Regions from separate parts of the Microbispora sp. CA-102843 genome, predicted to be linked through region 1. Evidence: riboswitches for the same ligand, from Rfam matches in the RefSeq annotation. Region 1 holds a riboswitch; each other region holds the start of a gene.
The links. A riboswitch is a leader RNA that binds a small molecule or an ion and turns the genes downstream of it on or off. The one in region 1 is predicted to bind cobalamin.
Positions count from the first base shown of each region.

Region 2: linked by a shared signal. The riboswitch ahead of ACQEVJ_RS45325 (ABC transporter substrate-binding protein) and the one ahead of cobN (cobaltochelatase subunit CobN) in region 1 are both predicted to bind cobalamin.
Region 3: linked by a shared signal. The riboswitch ahead of ACQEVJ_RS45300 (ribonucleoside-diphosphate reductase subunit alpha) and the one ahead of cobN (cobaltochelatase subunit CobN) in region 1 are both predicted to bind cobalamin.

Region 1 is NZ_JBNJNF010000001.1:4,563,367-4,570,578, forward strand. Features, by position in the region: gene cbiE (precorrin-6y C5,15-methyltransferase (decarboxylating) subunit CbiE) at 1-959, shown strand, start outside; gene cobM (precorrin-4 C(11)-methyltransferase) at 959-1,711, shown strand; gene ACQEVJ_RS21105 (cobalt-precorrin-6A reductase) at 1,699-2,439, shown strand; gene ACQEVJ_RS21110 (precorrin-2 C(20)-methyltransferase) at 2,427-3,923, opposite strand; gene ACQEVJ_RS21115 (precorrin-8X methylmutase) at 3,930-4,562, opposite strand; gene cobG (precorrin-3B synthase) at 4,573-5,775, opposite strand; cobalamin riboswitch at 5,848-5,970, shown strand; gene cobN (cobaltochelatase subunit CobN) at 6,024-7,212, shown strand, end outside.
Region 2 is NZ_JBNJNF010000001.1:9,693,973-9,701,184, reverse strand. Features, by position in the region: gene ACQEVJ_RS45335 (VOC family protein) at 1-306, shown strand, start outside; gene metE (5-methyltetrahydropteroyltriglutamate--homocysteine S-methyltransferase) at 557-2,878, shown strand; cobalamin riboswitch at 2,944-3,128, shown strand; gene ACQEVJ_RS45325 (ABC transporter substrate-binding protein) at 3,360-4,577, shown strand; gene ACQEVJ_RS45320 (iron chelate uptake ABC transporter family permease subunit) at 4,574-5,650, shown strand; gene ACQEVJ_RS45315 (ATP-binding cassette domain-containing protein) at 5,653-7,212, shown strand, end outside.
Region 3 is NZ_JBNJNF010000001.1:9,684,649-9,691,860, reverse strand. Features, by position in the region: gene ACQEVJ_RS45300 (ribonucleoside-diphosphate reductase subunit alpha) at 1-2,330, opposite strand, end outside; cobalamin riboswitch at 2,465-2,690, opposite strand; gene ACQEVJ_RS45295 ((R)-mandelonitrile lyase) at 2,820-3,221, opposite strand; gene ACQEVJ_RS45290 (zinc-dependent alcohol dehydrogenase family protein) at 3,247-4,269, opposite strand; gene ACQEVJ_RS45285 (helix-turn-helix transcriptional regulator) at 4,472-5,362, shown strand; gene ACQEVJ_RS45280 (SpoIIE family protein phosphatase) at 5,549-7,212, shown strand, end outside.

The DNA.
Region 1 (7,212 bases):
CGACGCTGGCCCGGCTGCTCGGACCCGAGCGGCTGCGCGTGCTGCCGCACGTGTCGTCGGTGACGCTGGCCTGTGCGCGGCTCGGCTGGCCCGCCGAGGGCGTCGAGACCGTCAGCCTGGTCGGGCGTCCGCTCGCCGCGCTGACCGCCGCGCTCGCGCCTGGCCGCCGCGTCCTCGTCCTCAGCGCGGACGCGGGCACGCCCGCGCAGGTCGCCGCCTTGCTGACCGAGCGGGGGTACGGGGCGAGCCACCTCACCGTCCTCGGCGATCTCGGCGCGGCGACCGAGTCGCGCCATGACGGCACGGCCGCCGGTTGGCCGGGCGCCGAGCCGATGCCGGCGCTGAACATCGTGGCAGTGAGCTGTGCCGACGTCCCGGACACCGAGCCACTGGGGTGGGGTTCCGGGCTTCCGGACAACGCGTACGAGTCGGACGGGCAGCTGACCAAGCAGGAGGTGCGCGCGGTCACCCTGGCCAAGCTGGCGCCCCTGCCGGGCGAGCTGCTGTGGGACGTGGGGGCGGGTTCGGGGAGCGTGGCCATCGAGTGGCTGCGCGTCCATTCCTCGTGCCGGGCCATCGCCGTCGAGCGCGACCCCGTACGCGCGGACCGCGTCAGGCGCAACGCGGACGCGCTGGGCGTGCCGCGCCTGCGGGTCGTCACCGGCCCCGCGCCGGGCGCCCTCCACGGGCTGCCGGCCCCGGCGGCCGTCTTCGTGGGCGGCGGCGTGACGGGGGCCGGCGTGGTCGAGACCTGCTGGGACGCCCTCGCCCCGGGCGGAAGGCTGGTCGCGAACGCGGTCACTGTGGAGTCGGAGGCGGTTCTCGCCACGTGGCACGCGCGGCTCGGTGGGGACCTCGTGCGGTTGTCGGTGCAGCGCGCCTCGCCGGTGGGCGGCTTCACCGGGTGGCGTCCCCTGATGCCGGTGACCATTTGGACGGCGCGGAAGGAGCGCGAGTAGTGACGGTTCGATTCATCGGTGCGGGGCCCGGCGCGGCCGACCTCATCACGGTGCGTGGGCTGCGCGCCCTGCAGGCGGCCCCGGTCTGCCTGTACGCGGGGTCGCTCGTGCCACGCGACCTGCTCGCCGACTGCCCGCCCGGCGCGCGGCTCGTCGACACCGCCAACCTCACCCTGAACGAGATCATCGCCGAGATGACGGCGGCGCACGCCGCCGGGCTCGACGTGGCGCGGCTGCACTCGGGCGATCCCTCGCTGTTCAGCGCGGTCGCCGAGCAGATGCGCAGGCTCGACGCGCACGGGGTGCCCTACGAGGTGATCCCCGGAGTTCCGGCCTTCGCGGCCGCCGCCGCGGCGCTGGGGCGGGAGCTGACGGTGCCCGAGGTGAGCCAGACCATCATCCTGACCCGGACGTCGGCGCGCGCCACCCCGATGCCGCCCGGCGAGGACCTCGCGACGCTGTCGGCCAGCCGCGCCACGATGGTGCTGCACCTGGCCGTGCAGCGGATCGGCGCCGTCGTGGCCGAGCTGCTGCCCGCGTACGGGGCGGACTGCCCGGTGGCGGTCGTCGCGCGGGCCAGCCGGGACGACGAGGAGATCATCAGGGGCACCCTGGACGACATCGCCGACCGGGTGGTCGCGGCAGGGATCAAGCGGACCGCCGTCATCGTGGTGGGCCGGGCGCTGTCGGCGCACGAGTTCCCCGACAGCCACCTCTACTCGGCCGAGCGGGACCGGGTGTGCTCGTCCTGATCCTCGGCGGCACCGCGGAGGCGCGGGCACTGGCGGCCGGACTGGTCGCCCTGCCCGGTCTCCGGGTGGTGTCGTCGCTGGCCGGGCGGGTCGCCGACCCCCGGCTGCCGGTGGGCGAGGTCAGATCGGGCGGCTTCGGCGGCTCGGAGGGGCTCACCCGGTGGATCGCCGAGCACGGCCCCCGCGCCGTGGTGGACGCCACGCATCCGTTCGCGCGGACGATGAGCGAGTCGGCGGCGCGCGCGTGTGCGGCGACCGGTGTGCCGCTGCTCGGGCTGCGGCGTCCCGGCTGGTCGGAGGGGCCGGGGGACGCGTGGCTGCGGGTGCCGTCACTGAAGGCCGCGGCGGACGCGCTGCCCGGCCTCGGCAGCCGGGTGTTCCTCACGACGGGCCGCCGCAGCCTGCCGGTCTTCGCGCCGCTGACCGGGCTGTGGTTCCTGGCCAGGTCGGTGGACCCACCGGAGCCGCCGGTGCCCGCGAACGTCCAGGTGATCCTCGATCGGGGGCCGTACACGGTGGCGGGGGAGCGTGCCCTGATCGGCGGGCACCGGCTCGACGTGCTGGTCACCAAGGACAGCGGCGGGGAGCTGACCCGCGCCAAGCTGGTCGCGGCGCGCGAGCTCGGGCTGCCGGTCGTCATGGTGGACCGGCCCTCGGCACCCGGCGGCGTCACCCAGGTGACGGACGTCGCCGACGCCGTCACCTGGGTTCGCGTTCACGCGGGATAGCGGCGCGGGGTGTAGACGGTCGCCCGGTCGGCGTGTTCGACGACGCGGGTGGTGGACGAGCCGATGATCAGCAGGCAGCGCATGTCGACCGCAGCCGGGTCGAGGTCGCCGAGCGTGGTGACCGTGACCGACTCCTGCGCGCCGCCGACGTCGCGGCCGACGACCACGGGCGTGGCCGGGTCGCGGTGTTCGAGCAGCAGGTCACGGGCCGCGGCGACCTGCCAGGTGCGGGTCTTCGACGCCGGGTTGTAGATCGCGAGCACCAGGTCGGCGCGGGCCGCGGCGGAGATCCGGCCCGCGACCACCTCCCACGGCTTGAGCTGGTCCGACAGCGACAGCACGCAGTAGTCGTGGCCGAGCGGCGCGCCGGCCCGGCTCGCCACGGCCTGCGCGGCGGTCAGGCCCGGCACCACCCGCACCGGGACGTCCGCGTAACGCGGGTCGGCGGCGGCCTCCAGCACTGCGCTGGCCATCGCGAACACGCCCGGGTCGCCCGACGACACGACCGCCACCCGCGCCCCTGCGAGGGCGAGGTCGAGCGCGTGACGCGCGCGTTCGGCCTCGACGCGGTTGTCCGTACGGTGCCGGGTCTGGCGCGGGTTGGGCGCGACGCGGTCCACGTAGGGGCCGTAGCCGACGAGGTCGGTGGCCTCGGCGAGCACCTCCTGCGCCTCCGGCGTCAGCCAGGGCCGTCCGGCGGGGCCGAGACCGACGACCGCGACCTCGCCGGGACCGGTGCGTTCCGTGGCCTCCGGTACGAACGTGAGCTGGGCCGGGCTCGGGATCAGCGCGAGCGAGAAGTACGGCACCTGGCCGGGGTCCACGTCCTTGAGCGGGGCGACGCGCTGGGCGTCGGTGGTGGCGCGTTCGACGTACCAGGCCTCGTCGAGACGGCCCGCCTCGGCGAGGGCGTCGCGCACCTTCTCGAACGTGCGGCCCAGCTTGAGCACCGCCGCGGAGTCCGTGCCGCGCAGCTTCTCGGCCAGCACGTCGGCGGGCAGGGTCCCGGGCAGGACCGTCAGCGTCTCGTCGCGTTCGACCAGCGGGCGGCCGAGCACGGCCGACGCGCCCGCGATCGACGTGACGCCGGGGACGACCTCGGCCGGGTAGCGGTGCGCCAGCCGCTTGTGCATGTGCATGTAGGAGCCGTAAAAGAGCGGGTCGCCCTCGCACAGGACGACGACGTCGCGCCCGGCGTCCAGGTGGGCGGCCAGCCGGGCCGCGCAGTCGGCGTAGAAGTCGTCGAGCGCGCCCTGGTAGCCGCCGGGGTGGTCGGTCGTCTCGGTCGTCAGCGGGTACTGGAGCAGCTCCTCCACCTGGCCGTCGCGCATGTGGTGGGCGGCGATCGAGCGCGCGATGCTGCGGCCGTGCCGGGCGGCGTGGTAGGCGATCACGTCGGCCGCGCCGATCAGGCGGGCGGCCTTCACCGTCATCAGTTCGGGGTCGCCGGGGCCGAGGCCGACGCCGTAGAGGGTACCTGTCACGTCACGTCACTCCTGCTCGCTGGCGATGGCGTTGATCGCCGCCGCCGTCATGGCACTGCCGCCCCGGCGGCCGTGGACAACCAGAAACTCCAGGTCGGACGCCGCGAGGGCGCGCTTGGACTCGGCCGCGCCGATGAAGCCGACCGGGACGCCCAGCACGGCGGCGGGCCGTCCCGCGCCCTCCGCGACCAGTTCCAGCAGCCGGAACAGCGCGGTCGGGGCGTTGCCGACGGCCACGAGCGCGCCGTCGAGGCGGTCGAGCCACAGGTCGAGGGCGGCGGCGCTGCGCGTGGTGCCGAGCCGCTCGGCGAGGGCGGGCACACGGGGGTCGCCGAGCGTGCAGATGATCTCGTTGGCGGCCGGCAGACGTTTCCTGGTGACGCCGGAGGCGACCATCTGCGCGTCGCACAGCACGGGCGCGCCCGCCAGCAGCGCGGCGCGCGCCTTCGCGACCACGCCGGGGGAGTAGGCGAGGTCGGCGACCAGGTCGGTCATGCCGCAGGCGTGGATCATGCGGACCGCGACCCTGGCCACGTCGTCGGGCAGGCCCGTCAGGTCGGCCTCGGCCCTGATGGTCGCGAACGACCGCCGGTAGATCTCCGCTCCGTCGCGGACGTAGTCGTGCTCGGGCACGGACACCCCTGTTCGTTCAATGGCTGACGCGGTAGCCGCCGGGCGTGGCGACCACGTCGGTGACCCGCCCGCGCGGCCGCCCGCAGCGGCGCTCGCACCCGGCCCAGTGCACCGGCCCGCCGGGCTGCTCGCGCAGCTCGGGTAGACCGGGCAGGCCGGGCGTGCCGGACTCCGCCCAGCGCAGCGCGTCGGCCTGGACGTCGGCCAGGGCCTTCGCGCAGCCGGGCCGCCCGGTGCAGGCCGACAGTCTGGCGTACGGCGATGCGGTATCGGTCACCAGCCCCGCTCCGGCGAGCGCGGCGGTCACCGGCCCGGCCGCCTCGGGGACCAGATCGGGCAGCATGACGGTACGCCACGGCGTCAGCCGCACCTCGGCGGGGGTCAGGTCGGCGAGCAGGCCCGCCTGCGCGGTGGTGAGCCTGCCGAGCGGCACGATCACGTCGACCGCGACCCGCCCGTCCACCTGCGGAAACACCCCGCCCTTACGCGGATCGGCAGCCGCCGGCGCCACGGGCGCGGAACGGGGAAGGCGCTCGGCGATTCTCGCGGGGCCGTCGGGGAGTTCGGCCACGCGCCAGGCGTCCCCGCGGATCGACTGGAACGTCTCAGCGGCGGCGAGAGCGACGGCGACGGCGGCGTCGGCGGTCACCGAGCTGACCGGTTCGCCCGCGAGCAGGAGCGTCAGGTCGCCGCCGGGGTGGCCGCCGGGGTGGCCGACGGGGTGGCCGACGGAGTGCGCGGCGAGTGTCACGTCCGCGCCGAGCCCGAGGACGTCGCCGGTGCCGTCGTCGAGCGCGAACAGGAACCGGCCGGGCAGGTCGGCCAGCGCCGGACGCTCGCACAGGCCCGCGTCCAGCGCCGCCACCAGCGGCCGGACGTCGAGGACGCCCGTGGCCGACCGGCCGCTGAGGGGCGAGGCGACGATGTTGCGCACGCGTTCGTGGGTCGCCGACGGCAGCAGCCCGGCGGCGGCCATCCGCGCGGCGAACGCGGCCGGGTCCGCCAGCCCGCGCACCTGGACGTTGGCGCGTGACGTCAGCTCGATGACCCCGTTGCCCAGTTCCCCGGCGCAGGCGGCCAGCTCGCGCAGCGCGTCGGTGGTCAGGGCGCCGCCGGGCACGCGGACGCGGGCCAGCGCCCCGTCCGCGGCGGCGTGCACCTGGAGCGCGCCGGGGCAGGCGTCCCGAGCCGCGCGTCCGGAAACGCTACTTATGACCACAAGCAGGATGCTAACGCCAGTTTTTCGATAGGGCCTCCGTCCCGTAAGGTCTGCGGTGAACGATGGCAAGCGGAGGAAGCCGGTGCGAATCCGGCGCGGTCCCGCCACTGTGACCGGGGAGCGAACCCCACCACAAGGCCACTGTCGGAAGACGGGAAGGCCGGGGTGAGCGTCGATCCGGGAGCCAGGAGACTCCTGCCGTCGTGCCGCCACGACCCGGGGCGAGGACCCCGAGGGAGGACACTGCCTTGCGCACGGACGAGCCGCTCATTGTGCTGTTGTCCACGTCGGACACCGATCTGCTGAGCGCGCGCGCCAGCGGCGCGGCGTTCCGGCCGGGCAACCCGGCCCGGCTCGCCGTGGACGACCTGCCGGCGCTGGTCGAGGGGGCCGACCTCGTGGTCGTCCGGCTGCTCGGCGGGCGGCGCGCCTGGGAGGACGGGCTGGACGCCCTGCTCGCGGGCCCGCGCCCGGTAGTCGTCCTCGGCGGCGAGCAGGCCCCGGACGCCGAGCTGATGGAGCTGTCCACGGTGAGTGGCGGCGTGTGCGCCGAGGCGCACGCCTATCTCGCGCACGGCGGCCCCGCCAACCTCGCCGAGCTGCACGCGTTCCTGTCGGACACGGTCCTGCTGACCGGTCGCGGCTTCGCGGCCCCGGCCGCCACCCCCAACTGGGGCGTCCTCGAACGCGACGCCCGGCCCGGCGACGGCCCGGTGATCGGCGTGCTCTATTACCGGGCGCACCACATGGCGGGCAACACCGGCTTCGTCACCGCGCTGTGCGACGCGGTCGAGGACGCGGGCGGCCGGGCGCTGCCCGTCTTCTGCTCCTCGCTGCGCACCGCCGAGCCCGAGCTGCTCGACGTGCTGCGCCGCGCGGACGCCCTCGTCGTGACCGTGCTCGCGGCGGGCGGCTCACGGCCCGCGACCGCGTCGGCGGGTGGGGACGACGCGGCCTGGGACGTCGGCGCGCTCGCCGACCTCGACGTGCCCATCCTGCAGGGCCTGTGCCTGACGACCAGCCGCGCCGACTGGGAGGCCAACGACGACGGCCTGTCCCCGCTGGACGCCGCCTCGCAGGTCGCGATCCCCGAGTTCGACGGGCGGATCATCACAGTGCCGTTCTCGTTCAAGGAGATCGACGACGACGGCCTGACCGTCTACGTCGCCGACCCCGAACGTGCGGCCCGGGTCGCGGGCATCGCCGTCCGGCACGGCCTGCTGCGTCACGTGCCCCCGCCGGACAAGAAGCTCGTCGTGATGCTGTCGGCGTACCCGACGAAGAACTCGCGGGTCGGCAACGCCGTCGGCCTGGACACCCCGGCCAGCACGGTCAAGCTGCTGGCCCGCCTGGCCGAGGAGGGCTACGACCTCGGCGACGGCTTCCCCGGCCAGGCCGCGCAGGACGGCGACGCCCTGATCCACGCGCTCATCGCCG
Region 2 (7,212 bases), 5.1 Mb from region 1:
CAATTCGATCTGCCTGAGGACGACGCCGTGGAGGGCGGCGCGTGGCTCTGCGACCCGGACGGCGTCGGCCCCCGGCTCTCCATTCTCAAGGTCCCCGAGCCCAAAACGGCGAAGAACCGGCTTCATATCGACGTCCGAGTGCCGGGGCATGGCAACTCCCATGAGCGGTGGGAGCGGATCAAAGCGGAGTCCGAGCGGTTGGTGAAGGCCGGTGGGAACGTCCTGGAGGAGGTCGACGGGCATCACATCGTGATGGCCGACCCGGGGGGCAACGAGTTCTGCGTCGCCGCGGCATCGGTCAGCTGAAGATCTTTACGACGGCGCCGCACTACTGCAACGTGTAAGCGGGTAGCGGGAAGCGACGGCCAGTAGGAACGAGCACGACGCCCATGAGTCCGAAGACCTGCCGCTGCCCGCACGCGACCGCGTGCGGTGACGTCGACGGCCTCGAGGGCGGGCCCGGCGGGACCAGGCAGGCCGCCACGTCTGCTCATCGGTCGCGCCTTCGCGCTCCCGGGACCGCCGAGGTCTCTCGTGACTCGCGAAGGAGAGTTTCGTGACCGACACCCCCGCCACCTCGCTCGGCACCGTGTACGGATACCCGCGTCAGGGGCCGGACCGCGAGCTGAAGAGAGCGGTCGAAGGTTACTGGTCCGGCCGGGTGAGCGCCGATGAGCTGCGCGCGACCGCCGAGGGGCTGCGCCGCGACAACTGGCGGCAACTGACGGACGCGGGCCTCGACGAGGTTCCCTCCGGTGACTTCTCGCTGTACGACCACGTTCTGGACACCACTGTCATGGTCGGCGCCATCCCCGAGCGCCACCGTGCCGCCGTCGCGGCGAACCCGCTCGACGGCTACTTCGCCATGGCACGCGGCACCCAGGATGTCGCCCCGCTGGAGATGACCAAGTGGTTCGACACCAACTACCACTATCTGGTGCCGGAGCTGGGGCCTGACACCGTCTTCGCCGCCGACCCCGCCAAGCCCGTCGCCGAGCTGCTGGAAGCCCTCGCGCTCGGGCACGATCCGCGCCCCGTACTCGTCGGACCGGTGACCTATCTGCTGCTGGCCAAGCCCGCGCCCGGTGCCGATCCGGGGTTCGAGCCGCTCACGCTGCTCGACCGGCTGCTGCCCGTCTACGCCGACGTGCTCGCGGCGCTGAGAGCGGCGGGCGCCGAGTGGGTGCAGCTCGACGAGCCGGCCCTGGCTCAGGACCGGCCGCAGGCCGTCCTGGACGCGGTCGCCGCCGCCTACCGGCACCTCGGCTCGCTCAGCCACCGGCCGAAGATCCTCGTCGCCGGCTACTTCGACCGGCTCGGCGAGGCGCTGCCGGTGCTGGCGCAGGCGCCGATCGAGGGGCTCGGGCTCGACTTCACCGGCCCCGCCGCGGCCAATCTGGACGATCTCGCCAAGGTCGGCGGCGTGCCCGGCAAGCGCCTGGTCGCCGGTGTCGTGGACGGCCGCAACATCTGGATCAACGACCTGGAGAAGTCGCTGTCCACGCTGGCCACCCTCCTCGGTCTGGCCGGGCAGGTCGATGTCGCCGCCTCCTGCTCACTGCTGCACGTTCCGCTGGACGTCGCCGTCGAGACCGAGATCGACCCCGAGATCACCCCATGGCTCGCCTTCGCCCGGCAGAAGACCGCGGAGATCGTCACGCTCACCCGGGGTCTGACGCGGGGCACCCGCGCCATCGCCGCCGACCTCGCCGACAACCGGGCGGCGCTCGAGTCCCGGGCGACCTCCACCCTCACCCGCAACCCGGCCGTACGCGCCCGCGCGGCGGCCGTGACACCGCAGGACGTCCGGCGCGCCCAGCCGTACGCCGAACGGGCGCGGGCACAACGCGCCCGGCTGGAGCTGCCGCTGGTGCCGACCACCACCATCGGCTCCTTCCCGCAGACCGCCGAGCTGCGGACCGCCCGCGCCGACCTGCTGGCGGGGCGCATCGACCGGGACGCCTACGACGAGCGGATCGCGGCCGAGATCCGCGAGGTCCTCGCCTTCCAGGAGAAGGCCGGCCTGGACGTCCTGGTGCACGGGGAGCCCGAGCGCAACGACATGGTCCAGTACTTCGCCGAGCGGCTCGACGGGTACATCGCCACCCGGCACGGCTGGGTGCAGTCCTACGGCACGCGTTACGTCCGGCCGCCGATCCTGGCCGGGGACATCTCCCGCCCCGAGCCGATGACCCTGCGCTGGACCCGGTACGCCCAGTCGCAGACCAGCCGGCCGGTGAAGGGCATGCTCACCGGCCCTGTCACGATGCTGGCCTGGTCCTTCGTCCGCGACGACCAGCCGCTCGGCGACACCGCCCGCCAGGTGGCGCTGGCGCTGCGCGACGAGGTCGCCGACCTGGAGGCGGCCGGTGTCGCCGTGATCCAGGTGGACGAGCCCGCCCTGCGCGAGACGCTGCCGCTGCGGGCCGCGGAACGGCCCGCCTACCTGAGCTGGGCTACCGAGGCGTTCCGGCTGGCCACGGCAGGGGTACGGCCGGAGACGCAGATCCACACCCACATGTGCTACGCGGAGTTCGGTGAGATCCTCGCGGCGATCGAAGATCTCGACGCGGACGTGATCAGCCTGGAGGCCGCCCGCTCGCACATGCAGGTGGCCCATGAGCTGGCCGAGGCCGGGTATCCGCGCGAGGTCGGGCCAGGGGTCTACGACATCCACTCCCCCCGAGTGCCGGGGAGCGAGGAGCTGGTGTCCCTGCTGCGTACGGGCCTGGAGGCCATCCCGGCCGGTCGGTTGTGGGCCAACCCCGACTGCGGCCTGAAGACCCGCGGCTGGGCCGAGGTCCGCCGTTCGCTGGAGAACCTCGTCACGGCCGCTCGCGAGATCCGTGCCGAAGTGGCCGACCACCCGCGGGCCTGACACGTCCCCGGTCCGGCACGGCTGAACACCGTGCCGGACCGGGATCACCCGACTGCGGTTGCGCATGCGTCGTATGCGACCATGGTCGTGAAGGCGACGGCGGAACGAGGAAGCCGGTGTGAATCCGGCGCGGTCCCGCCACTGTGATCGGCGAGCGAACCCCGACGACGCCACTGCCCGCACGCGGGTGGGAAGGCAGGGGCGAGCTTCGACCCGAGAGCCAGGAGACTCACGCGGTCGCCTCCTCGATGAAATTGGGGCGGATCTCCCCAAGAGAGGACGGTGGTCGCCATGCCATGCAACCGGCGTGACGCCCTTCTCCCTGCCCGCGGCACGGCTACCGGCTTCCCGGGCGGCTGTTTCATGCCTGACGGTCGTGAAACCCGCCGCCGTGCCGGGCTCTCGTGGTGATCCGGCTCCTCGCTCGCCGCGTCACGCTGTCGAGGAACGGCGGTCGCGGCCCGTTCACAGGAGACCACCGATGGGTATCCCCCGCCCGATCGGCGGCGCGTTGCTCGCCGTCCTACCCGCGATCCTTCTCACCACGGCCGCCTGCGGTGGCACCGAACCATCCGCGTCGCCCGCCACGGGCGCGGCGACGGCCGACAGCCGCTGCGTCACCTCCTACGACGCGAACACGGACTACTTCCCGGTCAAGCAGACCCTGAGGCACGCCACCAACTTCACCCTGACGTACGCGAAGAACTACCAGGTCGTCACGGTCAAGCAGCCCGCCCCCAACGCCAAGCCGGAGACGTACGTGCTGGTGCGCTGCGGCACGCCCGCCCCCCAGTTGTCGGGCGAACTCGCGGGCGCGGTGACGATCGAGACACCCATCGAGTCGCTCTACTCCGCCTCGACCACGCACCTGCCGTTCATCACCGAACTGGGTGTGCTGGACCGGCTCAAGGGGGTCGCCTCGGCCGGCTACATCACCTCCCCGGAGGTGCTGGAGCGGGTGAAGTCCGGTGCGGTCACCGAGTACGCCTCCGGGCAGGAGGTCGACACCGAGAAGGTGATCGGCGCCAAGCCCGACGTGCTGATGACGCAGGGCACCGAGGACAAGGCGTACGGTCCCCTGCGCCAGGCCGGGATCAAGGTGGTCGCCAACGCCGAGTGGCTGGAGTCCACCGCGCTGGGGCGCGCCGAGTGGATCAGGCTGATGGCCGCGCTCACCGGCACCGAGGCCAGGGCGAACGAGGTGTTCGGGAAGATCGAGTCCGACTACACGGCGCTGGCGGCCAAGGCCAAGGCGGCCACGCCGGTCACCGTGCTGCCCGGCCAGATGTACCAGGGCCAGTGGTCGATGCCCAACGGCGGCAGCTACGTGGCCGGGCTGATCAAGGACGCCGGCGGGATCTACGCGTGGGCGGACGCCTCCGGCTCCGGCAGCACCACGCTGGACCTGGAGGCGGTGCTGGCCAAGGCCAAGGACGCGAAGGTCTGGCTGGCCCAGGTCAACGAGTGGAAGTCCCTGGCGGACGTGGAGAAGTCCGACGCCCGCTACGCCAAGTTCTCCGCCTTCGAGACGGGCGAGGTGTGGTCGGCCAACAAGACCATGGGCCCGGGCGGCGGCAACGACTACTGGGAGCGCGGCGTCGCCCGGCCCGATCTGATCCTCGGCGACCTGGTGGCGATCCTGCATCCCGACCTCGCCCCGGGCCACGAGTTCACCTTCTACCAGAAGATGACCAGTTGACCGCGGCGGCACTGACGGCTGTCCCGGCGGCGCACCGCCGCCGGGCGGTGGTCCTGTCGATCCTGGCGCTGGCGGTGCCGGTCGCGTTCGCGCTGGCCGTCACGCTCGGCTCCACCTCGATCCCCCTGTCCCGGGCGCTGCCCGCGCTGCTGCGCGACGGCTCGGCCGACCCCGCCGTACGCGAGATCATCTGGACGGTACGGCTTCCGCGTGCGATCACCGCCGCTCTGGCCGGAGCCGCCCTCGGCGCGGCCGGGGTGCAGATGCAGACGTTGTTCCGCAACCCGCTGGCCGAGCCGTACATCCTCGGGGTGAGTTCCGGGGCCAGCCTGGGCGTCTCATTGATCATCATCGGCTGGGGCGGAGTGGCGGGCGCGTTCACCGCGGGCGTGGCCGGGCTCGGCCGGGCCGGTGTCGTGGTCGCCGCCTCCGCCGGGGCGGCGGCGGTGCTCGCTCTCGTGCTCGCGCTGTCGCGGCGGGTGCGGTCGGTGGTCACACTGCTGATCGTCGGGGTGATGGTCGGCTCGGCCGCGACCTCGGTGATCACGGTGCTGCTGACCTACACCGACCCGCAGCGCGCCCAGCAGTTCATCAGTTGGAGCCTGGGCAGCTTCGCCGGGACCACGTGGGCCGATCTCGCGTTGTTCGGCCCGGTCTGCCTTGTCGCGCTGGCGGCGGCGCTGGCCGGGGTCAAGCCGCTCAACGCGCTGCTCCTCGGGGAGAGCTACGCCCGCACCATGGGGGTGCGGGTGCGGCTGACGCGCACGCTGACCCTGCTGGTCTCCTCGGTGCTGGCCGGAGCGGTGACCGCCTTCTGCGGGCCGGTCGCCTTCCTCGGCCTGGCCGTACCGCACGTGGCCCGGTTGACGCTGGGCACCGCCGACCATCGGCTGCTCATGCCCGGTGTGGCGCTGCTCGGTGCCGCGGTGGCGCTGCTGTGCTGCGTGGCCGCCCAGGTGCCGGGCGGCGGGGCAGTGCTTCCGCTCAACGCGGTGACCACCATCCTCGGCGCCCCCGTGGTGATCGCCGTACTGCTGCGCAGCCGCGCGGCCAGGACCGGACTGGCGGTGTGACCATGGACGATCGAGGTCTGCGCCTCGACGGCGTGTGCGCCGGATATCCCGCGCGACGCGGGCGCGCTCCACGACGCGTGCTGGACGGCTTGGAGGCGACCGCCGCGCCCGGCGAGCTCACGGTGCTGATCGGCCCGAACGGCACCGGCAAGTCCACCCTGCTGCGGACCATGGCCGGGCTGCAGCCCGCCCTGGACGGGCGGGTCCTCATCGACGGCGTCGCTGTGGAAGCGATACCGGCGGCGGAGCTGGCCCGGCGGCTCGCCGTCGTGCTGACCGAGCGGGACCTGCCCGCCCTGCTGACCGCCCGCGAGCTGGCCGGGCTGGGACGGCACCCGCACACCGGGTTCACCGGACGCCTGTCGGACTCGGACCGGGAAATCGTCACCTGGGCGCTGGAGGCGGTCCACGCCGCCCACCTGGCCGATCGTCCCGTCACGGAGCTGTCCGACGGTGAGCGCCAGCGGGTGCTGGTCGCGCGCGCCCTGGCGCAGGAGCCCGCGGCGATCCTGCTGGACGAGCCGACCGCGTTCCTGGACGTCACCTCCCGGGTGGCGCTGCTGGGCCTGCTGCGCCGCCTCGCCCGCGAGAGGGACCTCGCCGTCGTGGTGTCCACACACGATCTGGAGCTGGCGCTGCGGGTCGCCGACCGGATCTGGCTGCTCGCCTCCGGCGGTCTCCTGCAGACCGGGACACCGGAGGAACTGACCCTCGCGGGAGTGATCGGCGCCGCCTTCGATGGGGACGAGCTGTCCTTCGACCCCGCCTCCGGAGTGTTCGCGCTCCGGACGGGCAATGGAGGAAGAGTGCGGGTGACCGCCGACGGCATCCACGGCCCGCTGCTGGAGCGCGCGCTGTCCAGAGCGGGCTGGCGTACGTGCCGTAGCGGCGACGACACCTTCACCTGGTCTGCCGGTTCGGACGACGAGGCCGTCGAGCTGGCCGTACGGCACGCCGGCGACGGATACGTGGCGGCCTTCGACGGCGACGTCGTCGAGTTCGCCACGCTGCCCGAGCTGACCGCGTGGAGCCGCCGGACGGCGGACACGCTGGTGGAGACATCACCGGCGCTGCTGCCCGCCGCTCCGGCGGCCGTGTCCGGCGCGGCCGCCGACGTCTCCACCGTCGGCGGCTACTTCGCGCTCGAAATCGACCAGGTCGAGGACGGATGGCGGCCACTGGCCGACCTGTTCACCGATCCCGGCGTCCTTGCGGAAAGGATCACGGCCGTCGCCGGCCGCCTGGGCACCGCCGAGCGCAGGGTGGCCGCCTCGATCCTGTTCCAGGGGATCGCCGCCCGGCTGTGGTCGCCTCCGCTCGGCGCCGTGATCGCCCACGACCTGATCGTCGACCTGGATCCCCGGCGGGTCCACTGGCAGGCCGTGACCGGTGGACCGCTGCCGCTGCGCGCCGCCGGCCTGGACGGATGGCAGATCCGCGACCCGGCGCGGATCGCCGAGCACCTGCACCGCACCGTGGTGACCGAGCTGCTGGAACCGCTCGCCGCCGCGGTCCAGGGGGTTGTGAAGATCGCGCCGGGCCTGCTGTGGGGCAACGCGGCC
Region 3 (7,212 bases), 5.1 Mb from region 1:
GACACGGTCGCCTGCTGGATGCGCGTAGCCGGACGCGATCGCAGGTAGTAGGTGGTCTTCAGGCCGCTCTTCCAGGCGTACAGGTACATCGAGGAGAGCTTGTCGATGGTCGGCGCGCTCATGAACAGGTTGAGCGACTGGCTCTGGTCGATGTACGGCGCCCGCGCGGCGGCCATGTCGATCAGCGCTCGCTGGGGCAGCTCCCAGGCCGTGCGGAACAGTTCACGCAGCTCCGCCGGGAGTTCCTCGATCCCCTGGACCGAGCCGTCGGCCCGCTTGACGGCGGCCCTGATCTCCTCGTTCCACAGGCCGCGCGCCTTCAACTCCGCCACGAGCGCGCTGTTGATCTGGAGGAACTCGCCGCTGAGGGTCTCACGCTTGAAGAGGTTGGACACCTGCGGCTCGATGCACTCGTAGCACCCGGCGATGGACGCGATGGTCGCGGTGGGCGCGATCGCGATGAGCAGTGAGTTGCGGAGCCCGTGCTCGGCGATCCGCTCACGCAGTGCCGTCCAGCGCTCGTCTTGAGTGCCGGTCACATTCCACAGGTCGGGCTGCAGGAGCCCGCGGGCGGCCCAGGTCTGCTGGAAGGCCGGATGAGGGCCCGCCTTCGCGGCCAGGTCGGCCGAGGTCTCCAACGCCGTCAGGTAGATCTCCTCGGCGATGCGGGTGGACAGGTCCTTCGCGTCGGGGGAGTCGAACGGCATCCGCAGCGCGAAGAAGACGTCCTGGAGGCCCATCACGCCGAGGCCGACCGGCCGCCAGCGGGGGTTGCTGGCCGCGGCCTGCGGGCTCGGGTAGTAGTTGATGTCGATGACGCGGTCGAGGAAGGTGACCGCGGTGCGCACCGTGGCGCGCAGCCGCTCCCAGTCCATCTCGCTTCCGGCAGGGTGCGTGGCGAGGTGCGCGGCGAGGTTGACCGAACCGAGGTTGCACACGGCGGTCTCCGTGTCGCCGGACACCTCGATGATCTCCGTGCACAGGTTGGACAGGTGCACCACGTTGCCGGACTCGGCGGTCTGGTTGCACAGCCGGTTGGACGCGTCCTTGAAGGCCATCCAGCCGTTGCCGGTCTGGGCCAGCGTGCGCATCATCTTGCCGTACAGGTCCCTGGCCTTGACCTGACGGACGTACCGGCCGGCGGCCTCGGCGGCGCGGTAGGCGGCGTCGAAGTCCTCTCCCCACAGGTCGGGCAGCTCCGGGACCTCGTTCGGGTCGAACAGCGACCACATCGCGTCGGCTTCGACCCGGCGCATGAACTCGTCCGGGATCCAGTTGGCGAGGTTGAGGTTGTGGGTGCGGCGGGCGTCCTCGCCGGTGTTGTCACGCAGTTCGAGGAATTCCTCGATGTCGGGGTGCCAGGTCTCCAGATAGACGCAGGCGGCGCCCTTGCGGCGGCCGCCCTGGTTGACGGCGGCCACCGACGCGTCGAGAGTCCGCAGCCACGGCACGATGCCGTTGGAGTGCCCGTTGGTGCCCCGGATGAGCGCTCCCCGCGAACGCACCCGCGACCAGGAGATGCCGATCCCTCCGGCGAACTTCGACAGCTGCGCCACCTGTGCGTACCGCTCATAGATCGAGCCCAGCTCGTCGCGGGGGGAATCGACCAGGTAGCAGGAGGACATCTGGGTGTGGCGCGTCCCCGAGTTGAACAAGGTCGGCGAACTGGGGAGGTAGGCCAGCGACGACATCAGCCGGTAGAAGCCGATCGCCTCGGCCGGCGTGGTCGCCAGGCCGCACGCCACGCGCAGCAGCCAGTACTGCGGGGTCTCCAGCACCAGCCGGGTGGAGGGATGGCGCAGCAGGTAACGGTCGTACACCGTGCGCAGGCCGAAGTACTCGAACCGGAGGTCGCCCCTGAGGTCGATCGCGTCGTCGAGTTTGCGGGCGTTCGCGGCCACGAAGTCGGCCGTGGCGTCGCCGATCAGCCCCTGCGCGTGCCCGAGCCGGATCGCCTGGCTGAAGGAGGCCACCCCCTGGCCTCGGACCTCCTTGTCGATGTACCCGGCCAGCAGCCTGGCGGCCAGCCGCGAGTACTGCGGCTCCTCGCCGATCATCTCCGCCGCGGTCTGGATCGACAGCCGATCAAGCTCGGCGGTGGTGGCCCCGTCGTACAGGCCGCTGATCGTCTTTGTCGCCACGCGAAGCGGATCGATGTCGGCGAGATCGTCCGCGCAGCGCTCCACAGCTCGGACGATCTTGTTGACGTCGACCGGCTCGCTCGCCCCGTTGCGCTTGCGTACGTGCATCTGCACCCGTCGCGGCATGGAAACCTGCCGCTCGGCGTCCACCGACGACACCCCGTCCGGTGACACCCCTGTGACCGTCACAGCTCTCTCCTCGCGAACTCGGTCCCCAAGGCCCGAGACAGCGCGCAGGAGGCATTCCGGCGAGCATGCGAAAGCGGCGCGCCAGAGCCATCGGCCGTCCCGCGCGGCCTCCGACCGGCCGCACACCCATTCACTCGGTGTACGGCGCGCTGGCAGGTCTTCGGACTCGTGGGCGGCGCGGCCATATCGCCGCTTTGCCTACTGGTTGTCGCTTCCCGGATCGCCCGTAGGCCGGATCCAGTGCATGTGACAACGGTCGTTCCCACTCACCGCTGCGGGGCAGTCCCGGACTCGCACCGGGTTCCCTCTTGCCTCGGCCGTCCTGGATGGACGGCCGAACCAGCTGCAGCGACCACCATATATAGGGGGCTGAGAAAAGTCACACCCAACATGTCGCGTCACAGTGGTTACGCGCCCTTTGTGTGCCCAGTGGCGGAGCCACCGCTGCCCTCGGGTTGTGATCTCGGAACCCGGACACGGTCGCAGAGGTCAGGGGCGGGCGCTGACGCGCGGGCCGGTGTATTCGGCGTCGGTGACGTGGTCGAGCCAGGAGACGTCGTCGGTCTCCCACAGCGCCAGATGGACCATGAACCGGTCGGGTGCGGCGCCGTGCCAGTGCTCCTCACCCGGAGGCGTCCAGATCACGTCGCCGGGGTGGGCCTGGAGGATCTCGCCGCCGCGAGACTGGATCAGGGCGACGCCCTCGACGATGTAGAGGGTCTGCCCCAAGCCGTGGGAGTGCCAGGCGGTGCGCGCGCCGGGTGCGAACCGGACGATGTTCGCCCGCGCCCGGGACGGCTCCTCGCCCCGGTAGATCACGTCCGCCCAGGCGTCGCCGGTGAACCACCGCGCGGGCAGCTTTCCGGTCGGGGGCCGCTTCACGATCTCCATTTCTTCTCCTTCATCGGTGTAGGGATCACACGCGCAGCAGGGCCTTGACGGCGCGGCGCTCGTCCATGGCCTTGTAGGCGTCCGCGGCCCGGTCGAGCGGGAGGTGGAGGTCGAAGACCTTGCCGGGGTCGATCCTGCGGTTCCAGATCAGGTCGATCAGGTCGGGCAGGTACTGGCGCACCGGGGCCGGGCCGCCGTGCAGGTGGACGTGGGAGAAGAACAGCTCCGTGCCGTCCAGTACGACACCGTGGGCCACTCCCACGTAACCGACGTGCCCGCCCGGGCGGGTGGAGCGGATGGCCTGCAGCATCGACTCCTGGGTGCCGACCGCCTCGACGACCGAGTGCGCGCCCAGCCCGCCGGTCAGCTCCTTGATCCTCGCCACGCCGTCGTCGCCGCGCTCGGTGACGATGTCGGTCGCCCCGAACTCCAGGGCGAGCTTCTGCCGCGGCTCGTGGCGGCTCATGGCGATGATCCGCTCCGCACCGAGCTGCTTGGCCGCCAGCACCGCGAGCAGGCCGACGGCGCCGTCGCCGACGACCGCCACCGTCTTGCCGGGGCCGGCCTGGGCGGCCACCGCGCCGAACCAGCCGGTGCCGAGCACGTCGGACGCGGCCAGGAAGCTCGGGATCAGGTCGTCGCCGGGGACCTCCGGCGTCGCGACGAGCGTGCCGTCGGCGAGCGGGACGCGCAGCCGCTCCGCCTGGGCGCCGAGCAGCCCAATCGGTTCCCGCCGGACACAGGAGGACTGGTAGCCGGCCCGGCAGATCTCGCAGGTGTTGTCCGAGGCGAAGAACGAGCCGATCACGAACTGGCCGGGCCTGACCGACGTCACCTCGCTTCCGACCTCCTCCACGATGCCCGCGTACTCGTGGCCCACCGGGGACGGGCCGTCGACGGCCTCGATCCCGCGGTACGGCCACAGATCGGAACCGCAGACACAGGTCGCCGACAGGCGGATGACCGCGTCGGTCGGGGCGATGATCCTCGGGTCCTCACGCTGCTCCACCCGGACATCGCCGGGGGCGTGCATCACGACACCACGCATTCGATTGCTCCTTATGTGCTGAGTCGTACGGGTCCGTCGCGGACGGACCGGGTAGGGGCACCCCTCCTCGCTGCGATCACGGCCGGGAGGGAAGTGCCACGCCATCCAGGTAACCGGCTTCCCGCGCGCCCAGGGAGTGCCTGGTGAGGGGTGTACCGGCAGTACATCCCTTCCACCGGGCGCGGGAACGTACCGTCGAGGAGTGGACAACCGGGAAGAAGTCCGCGAGTTCCTCGTCTCGCGGCGTGCAAAGATCACTCCCGAGCGGGCCGGGCTGCCCGGCGGCGCCAGGCGCCGCGTTCCCGGGCTGCGCAGGAGCGAGGTCGCGGCGCTGGCCGACGTCAGCGTCGAGTACTACGCCAAACTCGAACGCGGCAACCTCGCCGGCGTGTCCCCCGGTGTTCTCGACGCCGTCGCCCGCGCGCTGCGGCTCGACGACGCCGAGCGGGCCCACCTGCTCAACCTCGCGCAATCGGCCGACGGCTTCGACGCGCTCGCCCGGCCCCGGCAGCGCTCCGGCAGGCAGTGGGCGCCGCACCGGAGCCTGCAGTGGACCCTGGACGCGGTCACCGCAGGGCCGGCGTTCGTCCGCAACGGCCGGATGGACCTGCTGGCCGCCAACCGGCTCGCGCGTGCCTTCTACTGCGACATGTACGCCACCGGCCGGCGGCCGCAGAACCTCGCCCGATACACCTTCCTCGACCCGGCCTCCCGCCGCTTCTACCTGGACTGGGACCTGGCCGCCGACATGACCGTCGCCATTCTTCGCACCGAGGCCGGCCGCGACCCGCACGACAAGGAACTCCACGACCTGGTCGGCGAGCTGTGCACCCGCAGCGACGCGTTCCGCACCCGGTGGGGCGCCCACAACGTCCGCCACCACGGCACCGGTGTGAAGAGGTTCCACCACCCCGTCGTCGGCGACCTCACCCTCGCCTACGAAGGTCTGGCGATGGTCGCCACTCCGGGCCTCACCCTCACCGTCTACACCGCCGAACCGGGCTCGTCATCGGAGCAAGGCCTGCGCCTGCTCGCCTCCTGGGCCGCCACCCAGGAAGCCGGCTCCCCCACGCAGCCGCTCCCGGCCGGCTGACGGGCCAGAAGTCCGCCCGGACAAGCATGTCCGTACGGTTCATCCGGGTTCGCCGGGCGGGAGTATCCTGCTGCGCACGTGTCACTGACCTCCCCCACACCTCTGGTCGGGCCCGACGCGTGGCAACGGCACGGTACGGAGTCCGGTGCGGGTGGGCTGGGCTCGGCGTGAACGAAAGGGTGTCAAGTGGCGCGCTGTGAGGACGCCGAGCAGGGGCCGCCGGCAGCGGCCGGAGCCGACGTGTTCGCCGCCGACGACGAGGTCGGCGGGGATCTGGCCCTGGTGGATTGGCGGGCGACCCCGCTCGGCCCGCCGGAGGAGTGGCCGCAGAGCCTGCAGACGGCGGTGAGCATCCTGCTGTCGTCCCGGTTCTCCATGTGGATGGCGTGGGGGCCGGAGCTGACGTTCTTCTGCAACGCCGCCTACCGCCGCGACACGCTGGGCCGGAAATACCCGTGGGCGTTGGGCCGGCCCGCCAGCGAGGTCTGGGCGGAGATCTGGGACGACATCGGCCCGCGGATCGACACCGTGCTGGCCACGGAGCAGGCGACCTGGGACGAGGCGCTGCTGCTGTTCCTCGAACGGGCCGGCTACCCGGAGGAGAGCTACCACACGTTCTCCTACAGCCCCCTTCGGGACGACTCCGGCACCGTGGTCGGCATGTTGTGCGTCGTCAGCGAGGAGACCGAGCGGGTCATCGGCGAGCGGCGAATGACGACCCTGCGGGATCTCGGCTCCGATCCCAGCGTGGTCCGCACCGAGCAGGAGATGCTGGCCTTCGCCTGCCGTCAGCTCGGCCGCAACCTGCATGACCTTCCGTTCACGTTGACCTACCTGTTCCAGGACGACGGCGGCGCACGGCTGGCAGGGGCCACCGGGATTTCCGCCGGGCATCCGGCCGCCCCTCTCAGGCTGCCGGCCGACGACCCGGACGCGGTGTGGCCCGCGGCGGCGCTGGCTCGGGGAGAGTCGGTGATCGTGCCGCTCGACGGCACCCCGTTCGCCGGTCTCCCGGCCGGAGACTGGCCGGAGCCGCCCACGCAGGCGCTGGTGGTGCCGCTGCTCCAGCAGGGCAGTGCGCCGTACGGGTTCCTGGTGGCCGCGCTAAACCGGTACCGTCCCCTGGACGAGGCGTACCGCGGGTTCATCGAGCTGGCCGCGGGGCACGTCGCGGCGGGCGTCGCGAGCGCCCGCAGCTACGAGGCCCAGCAGCGGCGGGCGGAGGAGCTGGCCGAGCTCGACCGTGCGAAGACCGTCTTCTTCTCCAACATCAGCCACGAGTTCCGCACGCCGCTGACCCTGATCATGGGGCCGGTGGAGGAACTGCGCGGCCGTCTGCAGGGCGCCGACGCGCAGGTGCGCGAGGAGCTTGAGGTCATCCGCCGCAACGGGTTGCGGCTGGGCAAGCTGGTCAACACCCTGCTGGACTTCTCCCGCATCGAAGCCGGCCGGATGCAGGCCAGCTATGAGCCGGTCGACCTGGCCACGGTCACCGCCGAGCTGGCCAGCCTCTTCCGCTCCGCCATCGACAAGGCGGGGCTGGACTTCCGGGTCGACTGCCCTCCCCACGACGAGCCGGTCTACATCGACCGCGGCATGTGGGAGAAGGTGGTGCTCAACCTGCTCAGCAACGCGCTGAAGTTCACCTTCGAGGGCTCGATCGGCGTCGCCGTGCGCAGGGAGGACGCCCACACGGTGGTGACCGTCACCGACACGGGCATCGGCATCCCGGCCGAGGAGGTGCCGCGACTGTTCGAGCGGTTCCACCGCATCGAGAACGCGCGCTCACGGTCCAATGAGGGAAGCGGCATCGGGCTGGCCCTCGTGCAGGAGCTGGTCGGCCTGCACGG